DNA from 3 places in the Shinella sp. BE166 genome. Region 3 is predicted to be linked to each of the others. Evidence: predicted binding sites of a transcription regulator. Region 3 holds the regulator's gene; each other region holds the start of a gene.
What was found. The regulator LexA, encoded in region 3, represses DNA repair genes until DNA is damaged. The targets are predictions, from matches to a motif close to TGTTCNNNNTGTGTTCNG.
Positions count from the first base shown of each region.

Region 1: a site for LexA is predicted at 1,882-1,899, ahead of J2Y63_RS14775 (DNA recombination protein RmuC). Genes of this name have one in related genera too.
Region 2: a site for LexA is predicted at 2,028-2,045, ahead of J2Y63_RS22755 (ribonuclease). Genes of this name have one in related genera too.

Region 1 is NZ_JBPEHL010000005.1:153,209-157,485, forward strand. Features, by position in the region: gene truA (tRNA pseudouridine(38-40) synthase TruA) at 1-292, opposite strand, end outside; gene fmt (methionyl-tRNA formyltransferase) at 292-1,236, opposite strand; gene def (peptide deformylase) at 1,284-1,808, opposite strand; gene J2Y63_RS14775 (DNA recombination protein RmuC) at 1,932-3,125, shown strand; gene J2Y63_RS14780 (ribokinase) at 3,170-4,069, shown strand.
Region 2 is NZ_JBPEHL010000010.1:112,795-117,071, forward strand. Features, by position in the region: gene J2Y63_RS22745 (DMT family transporter) at 1-931, opposite strand, end outside; gene J2Y63_RS22750 (alpha/beta fold hydrolase) at 928-1,887, opposite strand; gene J2Y63_RS22755 (ribonuclease) at 2,060-2,812, shown strand; gene ettA (energy-dependent translational throttle protein EttA) at 2,935-4,277, shown strand, end outside.
Region 3 is NZ_JBPEHL010000006.1:314,252-318,528, reverse strand. Features, by position in the region: gene trpC (indole-3-glycerol phosphate synthase TrpC) at 1-322, shown strand, start outside; gene moaC (cyclic pyranopterin monophosphate synthase MoaC) at 322-816, shown strand; gene J2Y63_RS17880 (molybdopterin molybdotransferase MoeA) at 816-2,039, shown strand; gene lexA (transcriptional repressor LexA) at 2,149-2,868, shown strand; gene J2Y63_RS17870 (ComEC/Rec2 family competence protein) at 2,849-4,277, opposite strand, start outside.

The sequences.
Region 1 (4,277 bases), on a different contig from region 3:
CCTCCGCCGCATCGAGGATCGCGACGCGCTCGCGCGCCATGCCGAGATGGGCGTTCAGCGCATTGCGCAACGTGTGTTCCTTCCACGAGCGCGAGAGGTCCGCATGAGCGACCTGTCCCATGGCATGCACGCCGGAATCCGTGCGCCCGGCGCCGCGGATCGAGACGGTCTCGCCCGTCAGCGACAGGATCGCCGCCTCGATGGCGCCCTGCACGGAGTGGCCGTTGTCCTGCCGCTGCCAGCCGACATAGGGCGTGCCGTCATATTCGACCAAGAGCCGATAGCGTGGCATCAGGCGATGACCTGACCGGGCGGGACCGGCGTGCCGCGCAGGAAATCCGCCGCATCCAGCGGCTTGCCGCCGGCCTTCTGCAAGCGCACGAGCCGTACCGCGTTACCGTCGCCGCAAACAATCGTCAGCCGGTCGTCAAGCACCGTGCCGGTGGCCTTGGTGGAGGTTTCATCCGCCCGCTCGCTCGCCAGAACCTTGACGCGCTCCGGCTTGCCGGCAACCGGCAGCTCGAACCAGGCGCCGGGGAACGGCGAGAGGCCGCGGATATGGTTGTGCACGTCGCGCGCGGCCCGCGAAAAATCGATGCGCGTCTCCGTCTTGTCGATCTTGGCGGCGTAGAGCACGCCCTCCTGCGCCTGCTCCGTCAGCGGCAGGTCGCCGGCTTCCAGCTTCGCCATGGCCTCCGCCATCAGCGCGCCGCCCGCCTGCATCAGCGCGTCGTGCAATTCACCGGCGGTCATGGTCTCGACGATCGCCACACGGGCCGTCAGCGCGACGGGGCCGGTGTCGAGGCCCTTGTCCATCTTCATGACCATCATGCCGGTTTCGCCATCGCCGGCCATGATCGCGCGCTGGATGGGGGCCGCACCCCGCCAACGCGGCAAAAGCGAGGCATGGCCGTTGTAGCAGCCGAGCCGCGTGCCATTGAGGATCGCCTCCGGCAGCAGCAGCCCGTAGGCGACGACGACCGCGACATCCGCGTTCAGCGCGCGAAAAGCGGCGCGATCGGTCTCTTCGCGAAAATTAACCGGCGTGAAGACGGGAATGCCGAGCCGTTCGGCGGCCTGGTGGACCGGAGACTTCACCAACTCCAGGCCACGGCGGCCGGCCGGGCGCGGCGGCTGCGAGTAGACGGCGACGACCTCTTGGCCAGCGCCGGCCAGCGCCTCAAGCGTGGCGACGGAGAAATCCGGTGTGCCCATGAAAATGATGCGTAGGGCCATCGGTCAGCCTCCGTGTGAAATGGTGCGAACCGGACCGTGATGCCCGGTCAGATCGCCTTGCTGCCGCGCAGCTTCGCCGCCTTGGTGAACTTGCGGATCACGATCTCGCGCTTCAGCTTGGAAATGTGGTCGATGAACAGCACGCCGTTCAGGTGGTCGATCTCATGTTGCAGGCAGGTGGCGAGCAGGCCGTCGGCTTCGGTCAGTTGTTCCTTGCCGTCGCGGTCCAGGTGCTTGACCGTGATCGCCGCGGGACGCTCGACCTCGGCATAATAATCCGGGATCGACAGGCAGCCTTCCTCGTAAACGGAACGCGCATCGGAGGACGCCACGACCTCCGGGTTGATGAAGACGAGCGGCGCCTTGTCCTCGCCGTCCTTCGACACGTCCAGCACGAGCATGCGGCGCGCGACGCCGATCTGGATCGCGGCAAGGCCGATGCCCGGCGCATCATACATGGTTTCCAGCATGTCGTCGGCGAGCTTCTTCACCTCGCTGTCCACGGTCTCGATAGGCTTCGAGACCTGGCGGAGGATCGGATCGGGGAGGATAATCAGCGGCTTGATGGTCATGCGCCTCCTTAGCGCGGTTTTTTTGCGCTTTCAATCGGATTTGCCCGCCTATACGCGCGCGACGCCGCCAATTTGTTCACGGTATGATCTGGTTTTCGCCGGAAAGCGTGCTATGGTCCGGGCATGATCGATCCCGCCTTTGACACGATGCTGACCTCCTTCCTCGCCCGCCTCGGCGGCACCGGGCCGGCGCTCGTGCTGCTGGCAGCGGTTCTTCTCTCCGTCTTCGGCCTGATCTCGGCCCGCCGCAGCCAGACGCGCCAGCGGGAAGCGGCGGTGATGGCGGAGTTGCGCTTTGCCGAGTTGATGAAGGCTCAGACGGAAATGCAGGGCCGCGTCGCCGCCATGGCGGAGGTTTTCGGCAGCAAACAGTCCGAGACCAACCAGGCGATCAATTCCCGCCTCGACGGGCTGACGCAGCGCCTCGGCCAGTCGATTTCCGAACAGACGCGCTCGACCCATGAAAACCTGCGGCGCCTGCAGGAGCGTCTCGCTGTCATCGACACGGCGCAGACCAACATCCAGTCGCTCGCCAAGGACGTGGTCGGCCTCCAGGCGATCCTCTCCAACAAGCAGACGCGCGGCGCCTTCGGCCAGTCGCGCATGGAGACGATCGTCGCGGATGCCATGCCGCACGGCGCCTATCAGTTCCAGGCGCAGCTTTCCAACGGCGTGCGCCCGGACTGCACGATCCGCATGCCGAACGGCCAGCCGCCGCTCGTGATCGATGCGAAATTCCCCCTGGAGGCCTGGAACGCCATGGCGGACGGACGCGCGCCGGAAGCCGCCAAGATCGCCGCCCAGCAGTTTCGCCGCGACATGGAGACCCATATCCGCGATATCGCCGAAAAATACCTGCTGCCCGGCGAAACGCAGGACACCGCCTTCCTCTTCGTGCCATCGGAATCGATCTTTGCCAGCATCCACGAGAATTTCGAAGGCGTGGTGCAGCGGGCGCACCGCGCGCGCATCGTCATCGTCTCGCCATCGCTGCTGATGCTCTCCGTGCAGGTGCTCCAGGCGCTGCTGAAGGACCAGCGCATGCGCGAGCAGGCCCATGTCATCCAGGGCGAGGTCGTGCGCCTGATGGACGACCTGACGCGGCTCGACGACCGGGTGCGCAAGCTGCACGGGCACTTCACATCGGCGCAGAAGGATGTCGACCTTATCCTCACCTCGACCGAAAAGCTCGCGCGGCGCGGTGCGCGCATCGGCGACATGGAATTCGAGGCGGTTTCGGGCGTTTCCCCGCCCGCGGAGAAGACTGTCGAGAGCCGGACGGGCCAACTGCGCCTGAGGGTAGTTGACGAGGACTGACCGCCTCGGGCAGTGTCCGGCGGAAACGACAAGGGGCACTTCTCATGATCACCGTCTTCGGCTCCATCAACATGGACCTCATCGCCACGCCAGACCGCCTGCCGAAGCCCGGCGAAACGGTGATGGGCACGAGCTTCACCACGGCTGCCGGCGGCAAGGGCGCCAACCAGGCGCTTGCCGCGCGCCGCGCCGGCGCCATCGTGCGCATGGCGGGTGCGGTCGGCGACGACCGGCTGGCGAGCCAGGCGCTCGCCCTTCTGGCCGATGCCGCCGTCGACCAAAACGGCGTGCGCGTCGCTGCGGAAGCGACCGGCACCGCGCATATCCTCGTTGCCGGCGATGGCGAGAACGTCATCGTGGTCGTGCCCGGTGCCAATGGCACGGTAACCGGCGAGGATGCCAAGCGGACGATCGGCGCGATGTCGCGCGGCGACTACCTGATGCTCCAGTTCGAAATCCCCGCAAGCGCCATCGAAGCGGCCCTCGTGGGCGCCAAGCAGAAGGGCGTCACCTCGATCATCAACATCGCGCCCTTTACCGGCGACGCCAAGCGCCTCGGCGCCATCGCGGATATTCTCGTGGCCAACGAGACGGAGTTCGACCTCTTCATCGGCAAGGGCGAGCTTTCGGACGAGGAACGGGAGGCGACGATGCGCGCGCTGCACGCCCAGAGCGGCCAGACGATCATCGTCACCCTTGGGGCCGACGGCGTCGTCGCCATCCGCAAGGGGGAAATCCACCGCGCCAAGGGCCTGGCCATAGAGCCGGTCGACACGGTGGGTGCGGGCGACACGTTCTGCGGCTATCTTGCCGCCTCGCTCGATGCCGGCCTCGCCTTCAAGGACGCGCTGCGCCGCGCGGCCGTCGCCGGCTCGCTCGCCTGCCTGAAGCCCGGCGCCCAGCCTTCCATCCCCTTCGCAAGCGCCGTCGACGCAGAAATCTAGGCCTTAGATTTCGCAAATGGCACAGCAGGCGTCGCATCCTTGCGACGCCTGCAAATTCAGCCGGTTGGGCCGATTTGTTGCCGGGAAATTTGGCTCTTTATTAATATTTTATGGGTTACTGAAGTCTTAGACAGCGTGCCTCGAAAGGCGCGTTCCGTCTCTGGCGCTGGTCGCGCGCCCCGCCCTCCATGATGGAGACCACCCCGCT
Region 2 (4,277 bases), on a different contig from region 3:
AAACCGTCGGGATCGTCGCCGTCTTGTTGAGCTTGCGTTCGCGCCAGATGACATAGAGCCCGGACGCTATGATGATGGCGATGCCGAGCCATTTGACGGCATCCGGCAGGTCGCCGAACACCCACCAGCCGAGAATCGTGGCCGACACGATCTCCAGATATTGTAGCGGCGCCAGCGTGGAGGCGGGGGCCGAACGATAGGCATAGACACCGAGCACGCCGGCAATGGTCGCCGCGACGGCGGCCGCGGCAATATAGAGCGTGTTCGCCATGTCCGGCAGGACGGGCCTCAGGAAGGCGATGCCGGTGGCGCTGCCGAAGACGAGCAGCAGGCCCGAGAACAGCCCGCCCCAGAGCCCCGCATAGAACTGCATCGACCAGGGATCTTCCTTCTGCGAGACGAGCCGCGTCAGCAGGAAGAACAGCGCCAGCGAAAAGGCCGAGACGACCGGCAGCAGCGCGATCGGGCCGACCTCCTGCAGGCTCGGCTGGATGACCAGCAGCGAGCCGAAAAAGCCGACGCCGCAGGCCGTGTAGCGCCGCCAGCCGATGGTCTCCTTCAGCACGATCGAGCCGAGGATGGTCAGGATGATCGGCTCGACAAAGAAGATGGCGATTGCATCCGCCACTTCCATCACGGCGAGCGGCGTGACGAAGGTGATCATGGTGATGGCCATCAGGAGGCCGCGCGCGGCGTGCAGCCCGGTCTTCCTCCAGGTCACGTCGAACAGCGTGCCGCGCATCAGACAGATCGGCCCCAGCACCGTCATCTGGAAGAGCAGACGCACGAAGGTGATCTCGGTCGCCGGCACGGAGGTGACAGCGAGCTTTGCGAAAATATCGATGATCGGCGAGATGAGCACCGAGAGCACCATGAGGACGAGCCCGAGGCTGACCTCGTTGCGCAGCGGCGTGATGGCTGTTGTGGTCATGCGTGTTCCGGTGCGCGGCGTCGCTCAGTCACCACCCGCCGGCACCAGCCGGCGAAGGCGTCGATGGCGGGCTCGCGCAAGGCCCGGCTCTCCTTCAGTGTTTCGTGACGCAGGCCGCGATAGACGATCGTCGTGACGTCCTCAAGCCGCGATTTTTTCAGTCGTTCGGCAAAGGCGAGCGTCGCCCGGCCGCAATCGGTCGCCGGGTCCTCGCTGCCGCCCACCAGGTGGATCGGCAAGCCTTTTGGCAGGCGCGCGAGGCCGTCCGGCGAAGCACCGGCAAAGGTGACGGCAAAGATGTCGATCCACATCGAAACATTGACGTCGAAGCCGCAGAGCGGATCGGCGATATAGGCGTCCACCTCGGCCACATCGTGCGACAGCCAGTCGAACTCCGTCCGTCGGCCGGCGATGGATTTGCCCCAGGCGCCGAAGGTGAGGCGCGGTAGGATGCCGCTCGGCACGTCCGATCCCTTCAGCATGCGCTCCGCCGCCAGCACGATCTGCGCCACGCGGCCCGCAAGGCCGGGTTCGAAGTTGGAATTCCAGACGGCGAGCGCGTCGATATCCGCGGCATGGTTTTGCGCGAAGGCGAGCGCCAGCAGGCCGCCCATCGAATGGCCGAACAGCACGATCGGCAGGCCCGGATGCCGCGCGGCGGTGTGATCGCGCACCGCCCGCATGTCCTCGATCACGCGCGCAATGCCGTTCCGTGGCGCGAATTGCCCGCGCGGCGCATCGGGTGCCGTGGTGAAGCCATGGCCGCGATGATCATGGGCATAGACATGAAAGCCTTCGGAGGCCATGCGCGCGGCAAAATCCGCATAACGCAGGCTGTGTTCAGCAAGGCCGTGGCTGGGGAGCAGGATGCCGCTCGCCTCGCCGCGGGCGGGCTCGTGGCGCAGCGCCAGCGTCGCCCCACTGGGGCTTCTCAGCGTCCCGGCTTCAGAAAACACCGCCATTCCTCCCGTTTGCGCAAGGTCAACGCGATTTGCCATGCAAAGACAATGGGATGCGGCGTGTATTTTTGGAAATCCTCGCGCATTTCGGGATTTTTCCGATTCAGGGTTGCAATTTCTGAATTTTTGGTTGCATATGATCTTGTTTTGTTCTCATCAGGGGCCGGTCATGAAGACGCAAGCTGCACTGACTTTCAAAGCCGCATTGTCCTTTCTCCTCCTATGTCTGTCGTTCTTCGCAGGCCTTGGTCTCGCGAGCGCCCAATCGGTGCCGGCGGGGGAGGCGGTGCGCGAGGTCCTTTCGATCAGCTGGCAGCCGGGCTATTGCGCGGCTAGGCCGAAGAGCCGCGGCTGCGCGGACTTCTCCGTCACGTCGCCCGCCGCCCGGCAATTCTCGCTGGTAAGCCTCTTCCAGGTGCGCAAGAGCTATTGCGGCATAGAGGCCGACCTGAAACAGCGGGCGCGCAAGGGCAAGTGGACGGAGCTGCCGGATATCGTGCTCGCCTCCGGCACCAAGCAGCGCCTGCTCGCCGCCATGCCTGCCGCACGCCTTGGTCTCGACCGCCAGCAATGGCTGAGAAGCGGCAGTTGCGTCGCAGCCTCCGCAGAGGCCTATTACAGCCGGTCGCTGGACCTGCTCGACCAGCTGAATGCCTCGCCGGTGCGCACGCTCTTCACGGAAAAGGTGGGCGGGACCATCAAGCTCGCAGACGTCCGCACGGCCTTCGACAAGGCTTTTGGCGCCGGCGCCGGGGAGCGGGTGCGCCTCAGCTGCCGCAAGACGGGCGACAAGACCGTGGTGATCGGCCTCACCATCGGCATTGCCGGGAACGACGGCAAGCTTGCGGCGCTGATCGGCGGCGCGTCGCCGACGAAGTCGCGCTGCATCGAGGGTATCACGGGGGTTGCGCAGGCAGGCTGATCGCCGGGAGCGAACGGGCGGTCCATGCGTGCAAGTACCGACAACGCGGCTTTCTTACATTGCCGCGGGCAGAGAATTCGCCTACATAGCGGGCAAATTCGTCCGACCCGGAGCACGTTTGCATGGCACGTCAATTCATCTACCACATGTCGGGGCTCAACAAGTCCTACGGCGCCAAGAAGATCCTCGAAAACGTCAACCTGTCCTTCTACCCTGATGCCAAGATTGGTATTCTCGGCCCGAACGGCGCCGGTAAATCGACGGTGCTGCGCATCATCGCCGGCCAGGACAAGGAATATACCGGTGAAGCCTGGCTCGCCGATGGCGCGACCGTCGGCTACCTGGAACAGGAACCGCATCTCGACCCGACCAAGACCGCCTTCGAGAACGTCATGGTCGGCGTTGCCGACAAGACCGCCATCATCGACCGCTACAACGAGCTGATGATGAACTATTCCGACGAGACGGCGGACGAGGGCGCCAAGCTCCAGGACATCATCGACAGCCAGAACCTCTGGGACCTGGAACAGCAGGTCGAGATGGCGATGGAAGCGCTGCGCTGCCCGCCGAAGGATTCCGACGTCACGCTGCTGTCGGGTGGTGAGCGCCGCCGTATCGCGCTCTGCCGCCTGCTGCTGTCGCAGCCGGACCTGCTGCTGCTCGACGAACCGACCAACCATCTCGACGCCGAAACCATCGCCTGGCTGGAAAAGCACCTGCGCGACTATCCGGGCGCCGTGATGATGATCACCCACGATCGCTACTTCCTCGACAATGTGACGGGCTGGATCCTCGAACTCGACCGCGGCCGCGGCATTCCCTATGAAGGCAACTACTCTGCCTATCTGCAGGCCAAGGCCAAGCGCATGAAGCAGGAAAGCCGCGAGGAAGCCGGCCGCCAGAAGGCGCTGTCGCGCGAACAGGAGTGGATCGCCTCCAGCCCGAAGGCGCGTCAGGCGAAGTCCAAGGCCCGTATCAAGGCCTACGAACAGCTGGTCGATGCGGCGGAAAACATCCGGCCCGGCGACGCCCAGATCATCATCCCGGTCTCCGAGCGTCTCGGCAACGTGGTCATCGAGCTGGAGGGCATCACCAAGGGCTTCGACGGCCGCACGCTGATCAACGACCTGTCGATCAAGCTGCCGCCGGGCGGCATCGTCGGCATTATCGGCCCGAACGGCGCCGGCAAGTCGACGCTGTTCAAGATGATCACCGGCCAGGAAACGCCCGATAGCGGCTCGATCCGTATCGGCGATACCGTGCATCTCGGCTATGTCGACCAGAGCCGCGATGCGCTCGACGGCAACAAGACGGTCTGGGAGGAAATCTCGGGCGGCGCCGAAGTCGTCAAGCTCGGCAAGTTCGAGATGAATTCGCGTGCCTATTGCGGTGCCTTCAACTTCAAGGGCGGCGACCAGCAGCAGAAGGTCGGCAATCTTTCGGGCGGCCAGCGCAACCGCGTGCA
Region 3 (4,277 bases):
GGACGTGCTGATCGAAGTGCACGACGAACCGGAGATGGAACGGGCGCTCAGGCTGAAATCCAAGCTCGTCGGCATCAACAACCGCAACCTGCGGACCTTCGAGGTCGACCTCGCCGTGTCGGAAAAGCTCGCCGGCATGGTGCCCGACGACCGCCTGCTCATCGGCGAAAGCGGCATCTTCACCCATGCGGATTGTGAACGCCTCGGCAAGGTGGGCATCTCCACCTTCCTCGTCGGCGAAAGCCTGATGCGCAAGGACGACGTGGCCGCCGCCACCCGCGAATTGCTGACCGGTTCCGCCGGCATGCTGGCGGCCGAATGATGGCCGAAAAGGCCGCCACGCTGACCCATATCGATGCCTCCGGCGAAGCCAACATGGTGGATGTCGGCGACAAGGCCGAGACGGTGCGCATCGCCGTTGCCGAAGGTTTCATCCGGATGGCACCCGCGACGCTGGACCTCATCCTCAAGGGTGACGCCAAGAAGGGCGACGTGATTGGCACGGCCCGCCTTGCCGGCATCATGGCCGCCAAGCAGACGTCGAGCCTCATCCCCCTCTGCCACCCGCTGATGCTCACCAAGGTCGCCGTCGAAATCCGCGAGGACCATGCGCTGCCCGGCCTGCGCGTCGAGGCCATGGCGAAGCTCACCGGCCGCACCGGCGTGGAAATGGAGGCGCTCACCGCCGTCAGCGTCGCCTGCCTCACCATCTACGACATGGCGAAAGCCGCCGACCGCGAAATGGAGATCGGCGGCATCCGGCTCGTCGAAAAATCCGGCGGCCGCTCCGGCGACTACAAGCGGGCAAACGCCTGATGTCGCTCCTCCCCGTCGCCGATGCCCTCGACCGCCTGCTTTCCCGGGCCAAGCCGACACAGCGGACGGAGACGGTTTCCCTGCATGAAGCGCAAGGTCGCGTCCTCGCCGAAGACATCGCCGCACGCCTGACCCAGCCGCCCTTCGACAATTCCGCCATGGACGGCTACGCCGTCCGCCACGCGGATATCGCGACGCTCGGCGCCATCCTGAAGGTCGTCGGCCTCTCCTCCGCCGGCCACGCCTTCGAAGGCTCTGCCGGCCCCGGCGAGGCCGTACGCATCTTCACGGGCGCCCCGTTGCCCGCCTTCGCCGATACCGTGCTTCTGCAGGAAGATGCGGAGAAGCTGGACGACGGCCGCATCCGCACGACCTTCCTCACGCCAAAAGGCCGCCATGTGCGCCCGCGCGGGCAGGATTTTTCCGAAGGCGAGACCGTGCTGAAGGCCGGCGCCGTGCTCGATGCCGGCCGCCTGACCGTCGCCGCCGCGATGAACCATCCGACACTTGCCGTCTACGCCCGCCCCCGAATCGCGGTGCTTGCGACCGGCGACGAGCTCGTCCCGCCCGGAACACCGCCCGGCGCCAGCCAGATCATCGCCTCCAACACCTACGGCGTTTCGGCGCTCGCCCGGGCGGCCGGCGCGGAGGTGATCGACCTCGGCATCGTCGGCGACGACAAGCAGGCGATCCTGGCGGCCGTGCGCAACGCACTGACACTCGACATCGACGTGCTCGTGACGCTCGGCGGCGCCTCCGTCGGCGATTTCGACCTCGTGCAGCCGGTGCTCGGCGAGGCCGGCATGGAACTCGATTTCTGGCGCATCGCCATGCGGCCGGGAAAGCCGCTGATGGTCGGCCGGCTGGGGGATATCCAGGTGCTGGGCCTGCCCGGCAACCCGGTCTCAAGCCTCGTCTGCTCGCTGCTCTTCCTGGAGCCGCTGGTGCGCCGCCTCGCCCGCCTGCCCGCGAAAAACCGCCGGCACCCGGCCGTCGCCGCCGTGCCGCTCAAGGAAAACGACCAGCGGCAGGACTATATCCGCGCCCGCATAGCGCGGGGACCGGCCGGCGATCTGCGCGTCACCCCCTTCGGCAAGCAGGATTCGTCGATGATGAAGGTCTTCGCCGAATCGGAAGGCCTGCTGATCCGCCCGCCGCACGCCCCGGCCGTGCCAGAAGGCGATACTTGCGAAGTACTCCTCCTGCGCGAACCCTCCGCCTGAACAATATTATTATTTCCAAGGCCTTGCGGAACACATATGGAACAGATAGTGTCTGTTCTGGATTTGTTTCACGATTCTGGATTGTTTCAAGATTCTCGGTGGAGGGGCCATGCTCACGCGGAAACAACAGGAACTTCTCCTGTTCATTCATGAACGGATGAAGGAGTCCGGTATTCCTCCCTCCTTCGACGAGATGAAGGATGCGCTCGACCTCGCCTCCAAGTCCGGCATCCATCGCCTCATCACGGCGCTGGAGGAGCGCGGCTTCATCCGCCGCCTGCCCAACCGGGCGCGGGCGCTGGAAGTGATCAAGCTTCCCGAAGCCTATTCGCCGAGCCTCCAGCCGCGTCGCGGTTTTTCGCCGGCCGTCATCGAGGGCAGCCGCGGCAAGCAGCCGGTGCCGGCCGCCCCCGTGCAGCGCACGCCGCAAGCGGACATGTCGTCTTCGGTCTCCGTGCCGGTCATGGGACGCATCGCCGCCGGCGTGCCGATCTCCGCCATCCAGAACAACACCCATGAAATCATGGTGCCGGCCGAAATGGTCGGCAACGGCGATCATTATGCGCTGGAGGTCAAGGGCGACTCGATGATCGAGGCCGGCATTCTCGACGGCGACACCGTGATCATCCGCAACGCCACCACCGCCAATCCGGGCGAGATCATCGTGGCACTCGTCGACGACGAGGAGGCGACGCTGAAGCGCTTCCGCCGCAAGGGCGCCTCCATTGCGCTCGAAGCCGCAAACCCGGCCTACGAGACCCGCATTTTCGGCCCGGACCGCGTCAAGATCCAGGGCAAGCTCGTCGGCCTCATTCGCCGCTATCATTGAGCGCCGTCTCGGCCTCGAAGGTGCCGCTGCGCCAATCATAGGTGCGGTGGCGGGACCAGGGCCGGTCGAGAGTTTCGACGGCGGGCGTGATCTCGGCTTCAGAAAGTGTTGAAGGGGCCTTTTCGGCGCCGGGCTGGATTTCCAGGGCGCCTGTGCGCCGCAGATGGCGGGCCGTCATCAGCCGGGCTCCGGAGCGGCATGCCTCCAGCCGCAGGGCCTGCGGCACGACGACGAGATCGGCGGCATCGCAGGCGGTTCCGAGGAAGGCGAGGTCTTCCAGCGTGACGATCCGCCAGCCGCTCGGCGAAACCGCAGCGCAGAATGCCTTTGTTTCGCAGATGAAGCCCGTGCCTTTTCCAGCCTCCGCCAGGGCGGATGCCATGGCGTCCTTTGCCTTCTGCCGGTCCGCCTTGCGGCGCGGTTTCCTCTGCTTTTCAGTCCCTTCAGCGGGTGCGGCGGCATCCTCTACCGTCAGCCCTTCGCTCTTGCGCATCTCCGGCTTGACGAGATCGCCGAGCCGCAGAGCGCGCCGCCATTGCGCATAGATGAAATCCGGCGGCCTTGCGCGATTGGTCGCAACGGTTTCACCCCGCCGGATCGCCACGAGACGGCCGTCTTCCGAGACCAGCACTTCCGGCGCACGGCGTGCGTCTGGCCAGCAAGCTATGACGATCCCGAGCGCGACGAGCAGCGTGCCGGCATGGCGCAGCCGGGTGCGCAGGATGCAGGCCAGGCCGCCACCGAGACCGATCAGCAGGAAAGCGGACTGCGGAATCTGACCGGTGACGATTTCGCCTTTCCAGCTTGCGACCCAGGTCGAAAGCGCGATCATCCATTCGATGCCCTTGCCCATGATCGCGAAGGGGATGGCATCGAGGCCGAACGGCATCAGCAGCACGGCGATGAGGCCGAAGGGCATGACGATCGTGCTGATCACCGGCATCGCCAGAAGGTTGCCCGCGAGGCCATAGGCGGGGATGCGATGAAAATGGCCGATGGAATAGATCAGCGTGGAAAAACCGCCGATCAGCGAGGAGAGCATGAGCCCGCCGAAAAAGCGGCCGAGCGAACCGCCGAACAATTGCAACGGCCCTCCCCGGCTCTCCCGCCGCATCGGCCGCTCGCGCCAGGCCGCGTAGCCCGCGACAAGCCCCAATGTCGCCGCATAGGACATCTGGAAACCGGGATTGGTGACGGCCGACGGCGTCACCAGCAGGATGAGGATCGCCGAGAGCGCGACATTGCGCAGGCTGATGGCCGATCGCCCGAAGAGCACGGCGACAAGCATGACGCAGATCATGATCCACGATCGTACCGCCGAGAGCGCGCCGCCCGAGACGAGAATATAGAGCGTCACCATGATGAGCGCGCCGACGGCGGCGATCTTCTTGGCCGCATAGCGCTCGGAA